Regions from separate parts of the Cobetia sp. 4B genome, predicted to be linked through region 3. Evidence: predicted binding sites of a transcription regulator. Region 3 holds the regulator's gene; each other region holds the start of a gene.

Region 1 (3,272 bases), 1.8 Mb from region 3:
CTGTGTTATCATGCACCTTCACCCCTCACGTCTTGGAACGGAGTCCCGCATGGCGAATACTCGTACTGCTGCAAAGAAAAAAGCACCGGCTGCTGTCGAAACCTCAGCCTCGCTTGAAGCTCAGATGCAGGCCTTCCTGGACCGTGGTGGCAAGGTGGATGTGATTGAATCCGGTGTCAGCGGCCAGGTCATTGGCGTCAAGCCGACCAAGCCGTCAAACCCTGCTGCCAAGAGCTGAGGCTTGCCCATCAAGCCTTGGTGCCCGAACGCGCTGCTCGCCTCGCTCAACTGGCGTCTGCCATCGAGTCACTGACCGGTGAGAGCGCTGTTCATCGCTAGACCTCCAGCCGCTGCCCTGCATCATCAGGTAGCGGCCGGCTTCTTTCTGGGGAGAGGAAAATCACCTCTTGCCTGCCCTTGCTCCTCCCGCCACGGCGACGCCCATGCCAGCATCCTCTTCGCGCGACAGCTCCCTCGACTCCCGCCAGCACAGCGTGCATGGCACTCGCGACGCGGATGGGGCACGCACACGCCTGGCCGTCTTCATTGATGTGCAGAACATCTACTACACCACCCGCGATACCTTCGGCCGGCAGTTCGATTATCGTCGCCTGTGGGCAGAGCTCGAGCGCCTCGGCTCGATCCAGCATGCCTACGCCTACGCGATCGACCGTGGCGACCCCAAGCAGCAGCAATTCCAGCAGCGCCTGCGCGAGATAGGCTTTGAGGTCAAACTCAAGCCCTTCATCCAGCGCGGCGACGGCTCGGCCAAGGGCGACTGGGATGTCGGCATCACCATCGACGTGATGGAAGCCGCCCCCGAGGTCGATGAAATCATCCTCGCCTCCGGCGATGGCGACTTCGCCCTGCTGCTGGATCATGTCGCGGCGCGCCACGATGTGACGACACACGTCTACGGCGTCGAAGCCCTCACCGCCCTCGCCCTGATGAAAAGCGCCCATCACTTCCGCGAAGTCGATGAAAGCCTGCTGATGCGCTGATACCGATCGATCGGGTCTCAACCGCGCCCGAATCCTGCCCGTCGCACAAGAAACACCCGCACGGCCTCTACTGACAGAGAGGTGTGCGGGTGTTTTCGTCTGGGCTACCAGCGGCCTGCCAGACATTCAGGCTTTACCGCGAACTTGCCGACTAGCTCTGTGGTGCGGCACTCAACGTCAATTCGATGGCGTCGTGGCGCCAGTGTTCATCATCGCAGTCCACCGCGCGGCCATTCTGATCGAAGTTGATGCGAGTGATGCGCTGCGCGGGGCTGCCCTGTGCGGCGTTCAGCGCGGCGGCGGCCTCAGCGTCGAACACCGTGGAAGCCAGCTCGAAGCTGACGCGACTGACACGAATGGCGTATTCGTGCCGGTAGAGGTCGGTCAGGGAGTGGGCAGCGAGGTCGAAATCGAGGATGCCCGGGAAGCAGTCACGTCGCAGGTGATGGCAGACATGCAGCACGCGCCGCCCGTCGATACGCCGCACGCGAGTGATGCGATAGACCACTGAGCCCTCCGCAATCCCCAGTCGCCGCGCGATCACCGCATTGGCAGCGACTTCTCCTGCCGCCAGTACCTCGGTGCTGGCCACCCGCTGCTGTGACTCGACCATGTCGCGAAATGGCAGGCACGCCAGCAAGTCATAGCGCAGTCGTGGCGGCGAGACGAACCAGCCCCGCCGATTCTCGCGATAGATACGCCCCTCCGCCTCCAGCTGCAGCAGGGTGTCGCGCAGGGTGACCCGCGTCGTGGCAAAGCGTTCGATCATCTCGCGCTCGGAGGGCAGGCGCTGTGAAGCGCGTAGCGGCGCTGCCTCAAGATGGTTCAGCAGCTTGCCCTTGAGCCCTGCCACGGGGACATCCGCGTCAGGAGTTGCCGATGAAGCGGCGTCACTCTGGGGCTCAAGCGAAGATGAAGGCATGCGAAGTTCCTGAAAGATAACGAAAGACAGCAATTTCTGGCGAGTCACTTGCATGACATCCAGGGCGTCCAGGATGGAAAGGGTCAGAGCGAAGCGATTTCTGTGGTCTAGTTCAGAGGACCCGCAAAGCTCAGAGCGACTTTTCAAGACACGCTTGCCGAGACACGCATGAGGAGAATAGTGGCATTGGCGTGACAACTCGGTGACAGCGCAGCTCTGGCTGCCACGCCAGCTCAGCCATCACGTGCTGGCTCATGCCTTGCACGCCTATGGCTGTGGAAGATAGCGAGGACTGAAGCCCGCGGCAAGGCACGAAGAAGGCGCGGAGAAGGTATGAAGGAGGCAGAGGCAGAGCCGCCACCCCATGCCATGACAACGACATGTTGACGACACGCAACTGTCACAGGCGAGCGCTAGAGTCGATCGTGCCTTTCGAACTGAACTAGACCACACATCTCGGCTGTCTCGACACTTGCCTGAGCACTTGGCAGAGCACTGGTCTGGTCAATGATCCGAGAACTGGCCTGAGCAATGACCTGAGCACCCGGACGTGCTCTCAGCGTGTCGACAGGGTGCCTGATGCCCGTCACGCCTTACCTTCAGCGCAGCGATTGTTCATCACCTACTGGGGAAATCTCCTTGAAGTCGATTGCCACTACCTCATCCCGCTCCACCGGCCTGCTAGTTTCCACCTGCATGGCCGCCCTGTTGGGCAGTGCCTCCGTCAGTGCCGCCGACATGCCGGCTGACCTTCTCGAGGCCGCTCAGTCCGAAGGCCGTGTCGATAGCGTCGGCATGCCGGACAGCTGGGCCAACTGGAAGGACACCTGGGCTGACCTCGAGTCGAAGTATTCCATCGCGCATAGCGATACCGACATGAGCTCCGCCGAGGAAGTCGCCAAGTTCAAGGCCGAGGGTGAGAACGCCACCGCCGATATCGGTGACGTGGGCTTCGCCTTCGGTCCGATCGCGGTGCAGCAAGGCGTGACCCAGGCCTACAAGACCACGACCTGGGAGCAGATCCCGGAGTGGGCCAAAGACAAGGATGGCCACTGGGTACTGGGCTACACCGGCACCATTTCCTTCATGATCAACAAGACACTGGTCAGCGAAGATGAGCGCCCGACCTCCTTCGCCGATCTCGCCGAGGGTGACTACAAGGTGTCCGTCGGCGCCGTGGGCAAGGCCTCCCAGGCCAACAACGCCATTCTGGCCGCCGCCTTCGCCAATGGCGGCAAGGAATCCGACCTGACACCGGGCCTGGAAGTCTTCGCGGAACTGGCGCGCCAGGGCCGTCTGTCACTGGCAGAGCCGAGCATCGCCAACCTGGAGAAAGGCGAAGTCGAAGT
Region 2 (3,272 bases), 240 kb from region 3:
CACCGAGGCGAGGTGGATGCGATATTCCGGCGTCTCGGGGGATTCCTGCGCCAGCTGTTGATACAGCGCCTTGGCGGTGACGAGGTCGCCGCTTTCCAGTGCAGTGGCCGCCTGCTCCGCGAGGCTGGGACCTGCTCCTGCCGCCGGCTGGACCTTGTGCTGCTCGAGGAACTGGCGAATCTCGGCCTCCGGACGTGCGCCGGTGAAGTTGCCTGCCAGACCGCCCTGGATGACCAGCTTGACGTCCGGCACCGAGCGCACGCCCAGCTGAGCGGCGATGTCCTGCTGTTCCTCGGCGTTCAGCTTGGCCAGGATGAAGCCGCCCGCATATTCACGTGCCAGCTTCTCGAGGATCGGCGTCAGGACGAGGCAGTGCTCGCTCTGCGGCGACCAGCAATCCAGCAGTACCGGCACTTGCTGTGAGGCTTCCAGCACCTGCTGAAGATTGCTCATGTCCACATCGATGATGTAGGTGTTGGCGTCTTCTGCCTGGCGCGGTGCACTGGCGGCACCGCCGCCGACCACCCCTTGTGGCTGGGCGGCGGTGGTGTCATTGCCGGTCAGTGGCTGGCCGGTATTGGGATCGATGATCATGGTGCATGCCCCGAAATTCTGTCTGCGATTCAAGGCTCGCGGGCGAGCCGGTTGGCCTGATGATGCGGCCCGTCGCAGTGGAGTTCAAGGCGCTGCCGGACACTTCCTCGCGCGATCGCCTCGGGCACGTCGGTTCACGGCAGCAGGGTGTCGCCGGCCAGGCTGGCGATGCAGGCGGCTTCGCTCTCGCTGAGCGGCATCACGGACAGGCGTGCGCGGCGCACCAGGTGGCTGTCCGCCAGCTCGGGCCGGGTCTTCAGGCGCGCGATGGGCAGGGTGGTGCGCAGCGAGCGAAGGTAGCTCAGACGCGGGGCGACCCAGCGCGGAGGCTTGTCGGCATCGATGTCCGCCACCTGACGTGGGTCGAAGCCCTTGTGCTCAGGATCACTGGCCGTCGGGTCGGGCAGGGCGAGTTCGCTGACGACGGCCAGTCCGACCACCGCAGGCACCTTGCAGCTGGAGTGCTGGATGAGCACGACATCACCGAGCTGCATCTCGCGCAGGAAGTTGCGCGCCTGATAATTGCGCACGCCATCCCAGAGCGCCGGTGATTCGCGGCGCAGGTCATCCAGCGAGAAGGCATCGGGTTCGGTCTTGACCAGCCAGTGGCGCATGCAGGCACTCCCTTGGGACTGACGTGATGAGTGTGAAGGGCCAAGTGTGAAGAGGCCCAGTGTGGATAGGGGTAGCCAGGCTCGTGAACCGGCTTCCTCGCCATCATCGCACAGCAATTTCACGCATACGAAAAAGGCCTGATGCATGGCATCAGGCCTTTCGAATTCTTGGTAGCGGGGACCGGATTTGAACCGATGACCTTCGGGTTATGAGCCCGACGAGCTACCAGACTGCTCCACCCCGCAACACTGGGTACTGCCTTTGCTCCAACTCTGACGCATCAGAGGTTGGTAGCGGGAACCGGATTTGAACCGATGACCTTCGGGTTATGAGCCCGACGAGCTACCAGACTGCTCCATCCCGCAACATCACGTTGGTGTCTGACCGGCAATTACCTTGATAGGCAACGACTTGTCAGTGGTAGCGGGGACCGGATTTGAACCGATGACCTTCGGGTTATGAGCCCGACGAGCTACCAGACTGCTCCACCCCGCATCAACGTGGGGCGTAGTATAAGGATATACAGTGCTGCGTCAACCGTTATCCCGTAATTGACGCAAACTTCTCGTGTCCGGTGAGTCGTCACCAACCCGTCTGCGCCTCTTGAGCGATTATCGGCATCTTGTGTGAGAGATCTGCTACATACATTCCCGCTGCATCCTGTCCATACTGAGGGTGACGCGCCTCGCGCAGGCGGATGGCAGGCGTCACAGAGTGCACGATTGTCATCAGGCTGTTAGAGACGCGGGTCATTGTTGTCGTTGCAGGCATTCTCGTTTTCTCAGGGCGGGGGTGTCCGCAGATTCGCCAAGCTGTGCCCAAGCCAAGGACACAGGACGTTCCAGGATTAGGGAGACACAATAAGATGACACAAACAGCACCCGTCGCATGGGTTACCGGTGGTACCGGTGGCATTGGTTCCGCTATCTGCCGCGAGCTGGCGAACCAGGGGTATCAGGTAATTGCGGGTTACAGGAACAAGGAAAAGGCAGAGGGGTGGCTGTCGGAACAGCGCGCTGCCGGGTTCGAGAACATCGCACTGTCCGGCATCGAGCTGGACAACTTCGAAGCCTGTCAGGCAGGCGTCAACGAAATCCGCGATCGCTTCGGTCCGATCGCGGTTCTGGTCAACTGCGCCGGCATCACGCGTGATACCTCCATGCGCAAGATGAGCTATGAGCAGTGGCGCGAAGTCATCAACTGCAACCTCGACAGCGTCTTCAACACCTGCCGTGCCGTCATCAATGACATGCTGGAGCACAAGTACGGCCGCATCGTGAACATCTCCTCCATCAATGGCCGCAAGGGCCAGTTCGGGCAGGTCAACTACTCGGCCGCCAAGGCGGGCATGCATGGTCTGACCATGGCGCTGGCGCAGGAAACCGCGACCAAGGGCATTACCGTCAACACCCTGTCGCCGGGCTACATCGCCACCGACATGATCATGAAGATCCCCGAAGAGATCCGTGAATCGATCCGCGAGACCATCCCGGTCAAGCGTTATGGTCAGCCGGACGAGATCGCACGTGCGGTCGCCTTCCTGGCCGACGAGAAATCCGGCTTCATCACCGGTGCCAACCTGGATATCAATGGCGGCCAGTTCATGGGCTGATGCTCTGCGCTAGCGCTAGCCAGAGCAGGGTTGGCACCCGGCCCCGCCTGGCAAGAGAATGAAAAAGCCCCCGTCTCTCTCGAGACGGGGGCTTTTCGTTGCCATGATTTCAATCTTGCGAGCGCGTCGTCACCAGCTCAAGAGCACAGGCTCAGTGATTGAACAGCGCATCGAAGCGCGGCAGTTCGGTCTGCCAGGCGTCCCAATCCAGCGGACCGTTGGCGAGCAGCGCATCCAGCACCTCATCCAGCTCTTCTTCACGCTCCATGCGCTCGCCCAGCTGCTGGTTGATGCGCGCGACCTGCACGGTCAGGCGGCGTGATTCATCTTCGCTGCCCAGCGGGGCCTCGAACAGAATGGCAAGGTGAACACGCAGCTCGGCCAGGCGCTCGTTGGCGGCGCTGCAGTTGCTCGGCAGGGCCTGACGCATCTGGTTGCGCGCCGCATTGGC
Region 3 (3,272 bases):
AGCAGGCCCTGGTCATCCGCCTTCCAGCGCAGGGTGATGTGACAGTCTTCGGGGGTGTAGCGCACCGCATTGAAGACCAGATTCGAGATCGCGCTGCGCAGCTCCTGCTCCTCACCGCGCAGAGACAGGCAGGCATCGGCCTCGATGGAGAAGGTGTGGCGCCCCTGGGACAGGCCTTCGGCGTCGTCGCGGATATGGCCGAGCAGGGCGCTCATGTCGATGCAGCGACCATTGTCGGACAGCTCGTCGGTTTCCAGGCGTGACAGGGTCAGCAGGTCCTCGACCAGGTGCTGCATGCGGTCGGTCTGGCTCTGCATCTGGCCCAGTCCACGCTGCCAGCGCGGTGGCAGGTCATCGGCGTAATCGGAGTAGGTCTCGAGATAGCCGGCCAGTACCGTCAGCGGCGTGCGCAGCTCATGGGAGACATTGGCCACGAAGTCGCGGCGCATCTCTTCAAGACGATAGAGGCGGGTGACGTCACGCAGCATGACCAGACGCTCGTTGTCACCGAACAGGGTGATGGAGATCTGCAGCGTCAGGTTGTCAGACAGCGGCGACTGGAGTGTCAGCGGCTCGCGGTAGGCCAGCCGATTGAAGTAGTCGATGAAGACGGGGTCACGCAGATAGTTGGTGATGTGCTGGCCACGGTCGTGGCTGGCCTTGAGACCGACCAGCTGCTCGGCAGCGCTGTTCCACCATTCCATGTCACCGTGGTTGTCCAGCATCACCAGGCCGTCGCGCATGGCCTCGGAGGATTCCTGGATACGGTTGAGGATGCTGCGCAGTCGCTCCTGAGCCTGACGCTGGCCCTTCTGGTAGCGGTAGAGACGATCGAGCAGGTCTCCCCAGACGCCATCGCCGGGAGGCGGCTCTTCATGGGGATTGGTGATCAGCCAGGTGTAGAGGCTCTTCAAGTGCTTGAGATGGACGAACAGATACAGCGAAAGGCCCAGCGCCAGGCCCCAGCCCAGATGGCCCAGCAGGCCACCGATCAGGCCGAAGCCACCGGCAAGGTAGCCGAGGCGCCATAGCTCGTTGGTCCAATAGCGCATGAATCCCTCAGGCCTGAGCGCTGAAGCGGTAACCGGTGCCGCGGACGGTCTGGATCAGATGCTGATGGCCTGTGCCCAGCGCCTTGCGCAGGCGACGGATGTGCACGTCCACGGTGCGCTCCTCGACATAGACGTTGCCGCCCCATACCTGGTCGAGCAGCTGGCTGCGCGTGTAGGCACGCTCCTGATGCGTCATGAAGAACTGCAGCAGGCGATATTCGGTCGGGCCGACATCCAGCGAGTTGCCGTGGGCGGTGACGCGGTGGCTGGCCGGGTCGAGCATCAGGCCCTCGACTTCCACCGCCTCCTCGACTCCCTTGGGAGTGGTGCGACGCAGCACGGCCTTGAGACGGGCGACCAGCTCGCGCGGCGAGAAGGGCTTGGTGATGTAGTCGTCGGCCCCGGCTTCCAGGCCTTGAATCTTGTTGTCTTCCTCGCCCTTGGCGGTCAACAGGATGATCGGCAGCTCCGAGGTGGTCTCGTCACGCTTGAGGCGCCGCGCGAGCTCCAGGCCACTGGTGCCCGGCATCATCCAGTCCAGCAACAGCAGATCGGGCTTTTCATCGACGACAATGGCGTGGGCGTCCTGGGCATTGTCTGCCTCCAGCACGCGGTAATCCGCCATTTCGAGGGCAACGGCGATCATCTCGCGAATCGAGGATTCATCGTCGACAATCAGTACGGTCTTGGAGCTCATCGCTAGATCCCATGCAGCAGTCGGCGCACGCGCCAGAATGACAAGTCGATGACGATTACAACCCGCTTATATGACAACGAGATGACAACTGCCAGCATGGCAGCTTGCACGCAAGCCTGCCAGCCGCCTTGGAGGCGCGGCAGGCAGGCATGAACCGTGGGCTGGGGAGCAACAGAGGGCAGAGGTCGCTTTAAATTAAATAATACTAATGTTTATGCAGGAGTCAGCTCATCGGCCAGGTCGCCAGGGCGATACCGGCGAAGATCAGCAGACCTGTCCAATGATTGTTGAGGAAGGCCTGGAAGCAGGGCGCACGCTCACGCTCACGGATCAGACGTTGCTGCCAGACGAAGGTGACGGCGGCGGCGGCCAGCCCCAGCCAGTAGAAGATGCCCAGCGCCAGCTGCAGGCCGATGCCGATCAGCACCGCCAGCATGCCCAGCTGCAACAGGCCGATCATCAGCTTGTCGGCACGCCCGAACAGCACGGCGGTGGACTTGATGCCCACCTTGAGGTCGTCGTTGCGATCGACCATCGCGTAGGCGGTGTCGTAGGCCACCGTCCACATCAGATTGGCCGCGAACAGCCACCAGCCGTAGGTCGGTACCTCCTCCAGCGTCGCGGCGAACGCCATCGGAATCGCCCAGCCGAAGGCGGCGCCCAGCACCACCTGGGGCAGATGATGGAAGCGCTTCATGAACGGATAGCTGGCCGCCAGCAGCACGGCGACGATCGACAGCAGCACCGTGGTCAGGTTGGTGAAGCACACCAGCACGAAGGCGGCCGCGACCAGCCCCCCGAACAGCGTCAGCGCCTCGCGCTCCGAAATGCGACCCGAGGTCAGCGGCCGGTCTCGCGTGCGCTCGACATGCTTGTCCCAATGGCGGTCGGCGTAGTCGTTGATGACGCAGCCGGCGGCGCGCATCAGATAGACCCCGGCGATGAAGATCAGCAGGGTCGTGCGCTCGGGAATGCCATCTGCCGCCAGCCACAGTGCCCACAGGGTCGGCCACATCAGCAGCCAGGTGCCGATGGGGCGGTCCAGCCGTGTCAGGGCGAGGTAGTCGGCCAGTCTGGAAGGACGCGAAGCGGCGGAAGTGGATGACGCGGTCATCGGGACTCCTGGGCGGGTGGTAGTGGGCAAGGGAAGAGAGAAACGAGGCCAGTCGGGCGCAAGGCTCAGGCCAGCTGCAGCGCGTGCTGGAAGGCCGGCGTGAAGCCCTCCTGCACCAGCACCTTGAAGCGACCATGCGAGAACATCGAGCGGCGCATCCACAGGCTGGTGGTGCGGGCCAGCGGCCTGGGGCTCGAAAGCACCAGCGGGGCGCGGCTGACATCGATGGCGCTGCGGGTCAGGTCGGGCTGGCGAAACAGCCAATGGCCCAGCGAGCGCTCGCCCAGCGTCGAGAGGCGATGACCGTGAGCCAGGTCCAGCGCCGCCAGCGAGCGTGCGATCACCCATGGCGTATCGCCATGACAGAGCGCCACTTCGCGTCGCCAGACATGCCGGCGTGGGCCGATGC

The links. Region 3 encodes PhoB, which activates phosphate uptake and scavenging genes when phosphate is short. Its sites were predicted from a motif close to TGTCATANNNNTGTCANA; they were not measured.
Region 1: H2O77_RS10250 (UTRA domain-containing protein) is a predicted target of PhoB. The motif match lies at 2,114-2,131, and genes of this name have one in related genera.
Region 2: phbB (acetoacetyl-CoA reductase) is a predicted target of PhoB. The motif match lies at 1,933-1,950, and genes of this name have one in related genera.

The regions. Positions count from the first base shown of each region.
Region 1 covers NZ_CP059843.1:2,454,566-2,457,837, forward strand. The annotation lists gene H2O77_RS10240 (hypothetical protein) at 50-238, shown strand; gene H2O77_RS10245 (NYN domain-containing protein) at 444-1,001, shown strand; gene H2O77_RS10250 (UTRA domain-containing protein) at 1,153-1,923, opposite strand; gene H2O77_RS10255 (extracellular solute-binding protein) at 2,563-3,272, shown strand, end outside.
Region 2 covers NZ_CP059843.1:4,009,926-4,013,197, reverse strand. The annotation lists gene H2O77_RS16420 (tetratricopeptide repeat protein) at 1-594, opposite strand, end outside; gene H2O77_RS16415 (EVE domain-containing protein) at 729-1,208, opposite strand; tRNA gene H2O77_RS16410 (tRNA-Met) at 1,378-1,454, opposite strand; tRNA gene H2O77_RS16405 (tRNA-Met) at 1,498-1,574, opposite strand; tRNA gene H2O77_RS16400 (tRNA-Met) at 1,628-1,704, opposite strand; gene phbB (acetoacetyl-CoA reductase) at 2,075-2,821, shown strand; gene H2O77_RS16390 (DUF349 domain-containing protein) at 2,973-3,272, opposite strand, start outside.
Region 3 covers NZ_CP059843.1:4,246,302-4,249,573, reverse strand. The annotation lists gene phoR (phosphate regulon sensor histidine kinase PhoR) at 1-1,052, opposite strand, end outside; gene phoB (phosphate regulon transcriptional regulator PhoB) at 1,060-1,749, opposite strand; gene ubiA (4-hydroxybenzoate octaprenyltransferase) at 1,973-2,863, opposite strand; gene H2O77_RS17460 (chorismate lyase) at 2,929-3,272, opposite strand, start outside.